3 regions of the Nitratireductor mangrovi genome follow, and region 1 is predicted to be linked to each of the others. Evidence: predicted binding sites of a transcription regulator. Region 1 holds the regulator's gene; each other region holds the start of a gene.

What was found. Region 1 encodes LexA, which represses DNA repair genes until DNA is damaged. Its sites were predicted from a motif close to TGTTCNNNNTGTGTTCNG; they were not measured.
Region 2: recA (recombinase RecA) is a predicted target of LexA. The motif match lies at 1,218-1,235, and genes of this name have one in related genera.
Region 3: FQ775_RS24035 (ImuA family protein) is a predicted target of LexA. The motif match lies at 1,448-1,465, and genes of this name have one in related genera.

The regions. Positions count from the first base shown of each region.
Region 1 is NZ_CP042301.2:1,421,056-1,423,318, forward strand. It holds gene FQ775_RS06975 (ComEC/Rec2 family competence protein) at 1-807, shown strand, start outside; gene lexA (transcriptional repressor LexA) at 829-1,533, opposite strand; gene FQ775_RS06985 (molybdopterin molybdotransferase MoeA) at 1,640-2,263, opposite strand, start outside.
Region 2 is NZ_CP042301.2:1,267,275-1,269,537, forward strand. It holds gene FQ775_RS06195 (pseudouridine-5'-phosphate glycosidase) at 1-110, opposite strand, end outside; gene FQ775_RS06200 (carbohydrate kinase family protein) at 123-1,079, opposite strand; gene recA (recombinase RecA) at 1,359-2,263, shown strand, end outside.
Region 3 is NZ_CP042301.2:3,830,187-3,832,449, reverse strand. It holds gene FQ775_RS18805 (Y-family DNA polymerase) at 1-505, opposite strand, end outside; gene FQ775_RS24035 (ImuA family protein) at 450-1,427, opposite strand; gene FQ775_RS18800 (metallopeptidase family protein) at 1,620-2,042, shown strand; gene FQ775_RS18795 (NUDIX hydrolase) at 2,039-2,263, shown strand, end outside.

The DNA.
Region 1 (2,263 bases):
GTGATCGCGGGCGTGCTGATGCCCCTGGGCCTCGAAGGGCCGGCATTGCGGGTGATGGGGCAGGGGATATCGGCCATGGTGGCGATAGCCGACTGGGTCGCCGAACGCACGCCGTTCGACGCAGTTGGAGCGATCTCACCGGCTGCTCTGCTGTGGCTGACGGCCGCCCTGATCGTGGCCACCGTTGCCACGACGCGGCTGCGCTTGATCGCAGTCCCATTGGCCGTCGCCGGACTGGCGGCGATGCTGGCGGGCCGGCATCCTGATCTGCTTGTTTCTGAGGATGGCAAGCTGCTGGCCCTGGCGCGGTCGGATGGCGGGTTGGCGGTCAGCAGGTCGCGACCCAACGGCTTCACGGTCGGCATCTGGCAGAAGGCGCTGGCGTCGGAGCGGCTGGTGAAGCCCGAAACCTCCAAGGATGCCGAAGCATCCTCGCTGTTGGGAGCCGCAGATGGTTCTGGCGACGCTTTCATCTGCGCGGACGACACCTGCATCGCGCGCCATGCCGGCGGGGCCGTCATCGTTCAGTCCGCCACTGCCGAGACCGCTGCGCCGTTCTGCGCGATAGCCGCAATCATCATTATCGAGGATGCGACGGCAAAAGATCCGTGCGGCGACAGCAAGGTGCTGGTGGTGACGGCACGCGACCTGGCGCGGCGCGGCAGCTTGGCCGTCCACTTCGACGCCGGTACGAACCAAGCGAGCGCGGAATTCGCCATTTCGGAGCCGTTTCGCCCATGGCACGACCACCGGCGCTTCTCACGCGAGGCGCGCGGCCTGCCGCCCTACCGAAGGGGCGAGGACTGACGAGCGACGGCAGCCAGCGGGTCAGTAGCGGCGGATGAGACCGACGAGCCGGCCCTGAACCTTGACCCGGTCGGGCCCGAAGATGCGGGTTTCGTAGGCCGGGTTGGCAGCCTCGAGCGCGATCGAGGCGCCCTTGCGGCGGAAGCGCTTCAACGTTGCCTCCTCATCGTCGACCAGGGCGACGACGATGTCGCCGGGATTGGCGGTGCCGATGCTGCGGATGATGACCGTATCGCCGTCGAGAATGCCGGCTTCGATCATCGAATCGCCCTTGACCTCGAGCGCGAAATGCTCGCCGCCGGAAAGCATTTCCGGCGGCACGGCGACCGAATGGGTCTGATGCTGGATGGCGTCGATCGGCACGCCGGCGGCGATGCGCCCCATGACCGGCACCGAGACCGAGGCCGCGTCGTCGTCATTGCCCGACGGCGGCGGGGCCGCGGGTTTCGGCTTGCCACCCTCGATCACGCTTGGCGAGAACTTGCGCGGCGCGCCAAGTCCCGGCGCGATGGAATCGGGAAGCCGTATCACTTCGAGCGCCCTGGCGCGGTTGGGCAACCGGCGAATGAATCCGCGCTCCTCCAGAGCGGTGATCAGCCGGTGAATGCCGGACTTGGAGGCAAGGTCGAGCGCCTCCTTCATCTCGTCGAAGGAGGGCGGAATGCCGGTCTCCTTCAGACGCTCATGAATGAAGAGCAGGAGTTCGTGTTGCTTCCGCGTCAGCATTCGGGCCCCCAAGGGAATCGTTCATAAACAAAACCAGAACAAACACTATCTGTTCCAGTCTTGTTCCGCAACCATTTAAATTTTAGTGAATGCGTTTACGCTTTGTTCAGCGTAACATCAGCAACGCGGAGGGCGCGCCGGCCTGAGCCGCCGGCGCGTGCGGCGGGCGGACGATCAGGGCGTTGGCGTCGGCCAGCACCCTGAGCATAGAGGAATCCTGGATCGGCGAGGGCCGCGCCACGAGCCGGCCGCCTTCCCTCACCGCGATGGCGCGCAGATAGTCCTGCCTGAGATCGTTGGCGGGAAGATCGGCGCCGATAAAACCGGGGACCGGTCCGTCGGGCGCCGGGCGGCCTGCGAGCCGGGCAATCAGCGGTTTGAGGAAGACGTGCGAGCAGACGAGGCTTGCGACCGGGTTGCCGGGCAGGCCGAGCACGTGGCGACCGCCGAGCATGCCCGCCATCAGCGGCTTGCCGGGCCGCATGGCGATCTTCCAGAAATCGATCGCCGCGCCATGCGCCCTTAGCGCCTGCTGGACAAGGTCGTGGTCGCCCACCGAGGCGCCGCCTATGGTGACGATGATGTCGGCGTCGGCATCGACGGCGCGGGCAAGGGCGGCCTCGATCGCCTCGTCGCGGTCGGCGGCAATGCCGAGGTCGAGCACGCGGGCGCCGGCCTCCCGCGCGATCGCGGCCACGCCATACATGTTGGAAGCGACGATCTGGCCGGG
Region 2 (2,263 bases), 150 kb from region 1:
CCGTGGGTGATGATGGTGCTCTCCAGCGCCACCACCGGGCGGCCGTCGGCCAGCGCCTCGGCCACGGGGGCGGCGATGTCGGTGAAGGGTCGTGCAGTTTCCGATAGCATTGGTTTCCGTCGTCAAATGGTGGCGAGGGGCAGGGCGTGTAGCGGCGGTATGGTCGCGAGAACTCTGGCGAAGGCATCCGGATCGTGGTCGGGCGCGGCGTGTGTGGATTCGATGCAAAGGCGCGCTGCGGCAAGGCCTTCCCTGACCGCGTCGGCAAAAGGCTGGCCGCGCACCAGAGCCGACACGACCGTGCCGGCCAGCGCATCGCCGGCGCCGGTGACGTCGGCCACCCTGTCGGTGGCGGGTGGCGTGACTTCGAACACCGTGGCGTCCTCGAAAGCCACCAGCGGCGCTGAACCCGAGGTGACGACGGCCGACCTGAGCCCGGCCGCGCGCAGTGCCGCAGCGAGAGACGAGGGGTCTGCGGCTGCATCCGCGCCGGCAAGGGCTGCCGCCTCGCGACGGTTGATGAACAGGCAGGCGATCCGCCCGGCGATCCGCCGCAGCCGGGTGACTTTGGCTGGCGAAACGCCGATGGCGAAGAGTGGCGTTTCGCCGGCAAGCCCGGCAAGCCGTTCGAGTGCGGCGGCAGGCAGGTTGGCGTCGCAGAGGATGGCCTCCGCCCCGGCAAGCGCGTCACGAGTCTTGGCCCGGCGCAGTTGCTTGTCGAAGGCGAGATCGTAGAGCGCCATGTCGGCGAGGGCGGCAAGGACGTCGCCGCCGCGGTCGAGGATCGCCGTGTAGCTCGGCGTGGCGCGATCGAGAAAGATCGCCGAAAGGTCGGCAAGGCCGGCGCGCTCGATCGCCGCCGCGACGGCGTCGCCGCCCGCGTCGCCGCCCCGCGCGGACAGCAGCGCCACCCCGTGGCTCCGCCCGGCCATCGCCCGCGCCGCGTTGAAGGCTCCGCCGCCGACCTCCTCACGCATCTCGCCGGGATTGGAGGCGCCGGGCACGAAATCGCCGAGCACACGGCCACGCCGGTCGATATGCGCGCCGCCAATGGCAAGGATGGAAGGAGAAGGTGGCAAGCTCGGATCCGGCGCCCTGGAAAGCTGAAGCACTATCTACTGGCAGGCGCCGGCGCGCGCAACGCGCTCCGAATCGCCACAGGGACACATGCAGGTCGCCAGACGTTTTCAAGGGGATACATCCGGAAGCCTCGCAGGCGGAACACTTAAAGAACAACGAGCCTAACGCGTTGCATTTGCGTACCTATTTGCGGCTTGCAAAAGCAGAACAAAACATGTACAAAAATAGCGGGACGAAGAAGCGACCGGGCTTCATTGACGATCGAAGGGTAATGTATCATGGCTCAAAATTCATTGCGGCTGGTTGAGGACAATTCGGTGGACAAATCCAAGGCTCTGGATGCCGCGCTCTCGCAGATCGAGCGCGCCTTCGGCAAGGGTTCGATCATGCGGCTCGGGCGCAACGAGCAGGTGGTCGAGATCGAGACCGTGTCGACCGGATCGCTCGGCCTCGACATCGCGCTGGGTGTCGGCGGGCTGCCCAAGGGCCGCATCATCGAGATCTACGGTCCCGAAAGCTCCGGCAAGACGACGCTGGCGCTGCATACGGTGGCCGAGGCGCAGAAAAAGGGCGGCATCTGTGCTTTCGTCGACGCCGAGCACGCGCTCGACCCGGTCTATGCCCGCAAGTTGGGCGTCGATCTTGAAAACCTGCTGATCTCGCAGCCCGATACCGGCGAGCAGGCGCTTGAGATTTGCGATACGCTGGTGCGGTCCGGCGCCATCGATGTCCTGGTGGTCGATTCGGTGGCGGCGCTCACGCCGCGTGCCGAGATCGAGGGCGAAATGGGCGATTCGCTGCCCGGCCTGCAGGCGCGGCTGATGAGCCAGGCGCTCAGGAAGCTGACCGCCTCGATCTCGCGCTCCAATACCATGGTGGTGTTCATCAATCAGATCCGCATGAAGATCGGCGTCATGTTCGGTTCGCCCGAGACGACCACCGGCGGCAATGCCCTGAAATTCTATGCCTCGGTTCGCCTCGACATCCGCCGCATCGGCTCGGTCAAGGAGCGCGACGAGGTGACCGGCAACCAGACCCGGGTCAAGGTGGTCAAGAACAAGCTGGCCCCGCCCTTCAAGCAGGTCGAGTTCGACATCATGTATGGCGAGGGTGTCTCGAAGACCGGCGAACTGATCGACCTCGGCGTCAAGTCGGGCATCGTCGAGAAGTCGGGCGCCTGGTT
Region 3 (2,263 bases), 2.4 Mb from region 1:
CGGTCCTGAGCCCGACGCTCTCCAGGCTCGCCCGGGTCGCAGGCTCGATGCGCAGCGCGGCCAGCGGGAGCGGCGCCATGGCCCCGGTTTCCTCGCCGGGCGTGACGATCCCCCGGTCCAGGAAGCGCGCCGCCGCCCAGGCCATGCCGGGGTTCGACCCGAGCCCGGCACGCACGTCGAAGCCCTGCTGGAAAAGACGCGCCAGAACATCCTCCAGCATACGTTTCTCATTGCCGAAGAGATGGACGCAGCCGGTGATGTCGAGGAACAGGCCGTCGCTGCCTTCAAGCGCGACGAGCGGCGTATAGCGGTCACACCAGTCGGCAAGGCTTTCCAGCAGGCGGCGGTCGGCCTGTGGCGCCTCCTCGACAATCTCGACATCGGGATGCATGGCGCGGGCATCGGCAATGCCGATGCCCCGCTTCAGGCCGCGTGCTTCGGCATGCTCGTCAAGCGCTGCGATGCGCTGGGTGTTGTTTTCGCGATGGCTGACCAGAAGCGGCATGCGCCGGGTCTGCGGGCCGCAGCGCCATGACCGTCCCTGTCTTTGCCGGATGATCCTGTCGGTGGCCAGATGTGGGAACCAGAGCGCCAGTATCCTCTGGCCGGATTTCGCGGAAACGGATGTCATCGGGGCTCCACTCCAGGATGAACCGTCCGGCATGGGCGGTTCGGCTTTTGGTGACGGTGACGGCAAAGGCCGCATGGCCGATCGAGCCCGCCAGCGGTCCCGCCAGTGTCGAACGCAGCGCGGCCGGCGCGGGCGAAACGGCAAGGCGGACGGGCGCTGCCGTCGGTGCCGCGCCGGCAGCCTCGCGGATCAGGAAGACAGGGCGACTTGCCGCCTGCGCCCGGCGGTGAAGGCGCCTGGTCGCGGTCAGGTCGAGACGCGCCGGGTGGCCGCGCATCTCCAGGATGATGGCCGCGAAAGCCTGCTGGCGTGTGGCCTCTTCGGCAATCCAGAGCGCATCCCTGGGATCGTTGGGGGCGCAGACCATGAGGCCGTCGGGTGCGAACCCGAAAGGGCGCCGCAGGCCGGGGAGATAGGGCAGACCCGCTTCCCGGAAGATATCCTCCGTGCCGATCCAGCACACCGCGCCCGATCCCGCGGCAGGACCGGCATTGCGCAAAAGTCCGGCAAGGCAGAGGACGAAACCCGCCACCGCACCGGCATTGCGCGTTTCAGTTCCATGAAATTCGGTCAGGGACGCCCGCGGCAACCCCTCGCCCAGAGCCGCATCGAAGCCGGGCACGCCGGTTCGCACAAAGGCCGGCATGCTTGTAGCCGCGCGCCGGGCGGCGGGGCCATGGCGCAGGACAAGGCCGTCTTCGGGCGCCGCCAGCCTCTCCGGAAGGACGCCTTCGATCCTCGCAATCTCGCTGCGCAAGGCAAAAACGACCTCGCGCGCCGCGGCGGACGTCGCCATGGCCTGAACTTCCGTACATTTGTTCCTGTTATGTTCTTATGGATTCCAGAGCCCGAACCAAGAGTCAAGCAGCCTGGAGGAGAATTTATTCCTTGCCGTGCCGGTCCGCGACCCCTGCACCCGGCGCGCGAAGGCGCGTTCCCCTCGAAAGCGCCGGCGCAAAAGGCTATATGGCCGCCAAAGGAACAGGAAATGGCACGCATATATTCGACCCGCGCCTGGCACGACCAGCTCTCGCCGTCGATGGACGAACTGGAGCTACTGGCGCTGGAAGCCTATGCCCATCTGCCGGAGACATTCCGCCAGCTGACCGGCGAGATCGTCATCCAGATCGCCGAATTTCCGACCGAAGACATCATGGACGACCTGTCGCTGGAGACGCCGTTCGATCTTCTCGGGCTGTTCGAGGGCCGCGGCATCGCCGAACGCTGGAACCCGGCGACCGGCGAGGGACCGAACCGCATCACGCTCTACCGGCGGGCGATCCTCGACTACTGGGCCGAAAACGAGGAAACGCTGGGCGACATCGTCACCCATGTGCTGATCCACGAACTCGGCCACCATTTCGGCCTGTCTGACGAGGACATGGAGAAGATCGAAGAAAGCGTGGCATGACGACGCTCCGCCGCCCCCGGCCCGCGGCTCGGCTGTTCGTCATCGGACCGGACGACCGGCTGCTCCTGTTCCGCTTCGTCTACCGCTCCGGTCCGCAGGCAGGGTTTTCCTTCTGGGCGACGCCCGGAGGCGCACTCGATCCCGGCGAAAGCTTTCAACAGGCGGCACGCCGCGAGCTTTACGAGGAAACCGGCCACGATGTTGCCATCGGTCCGCAGGTT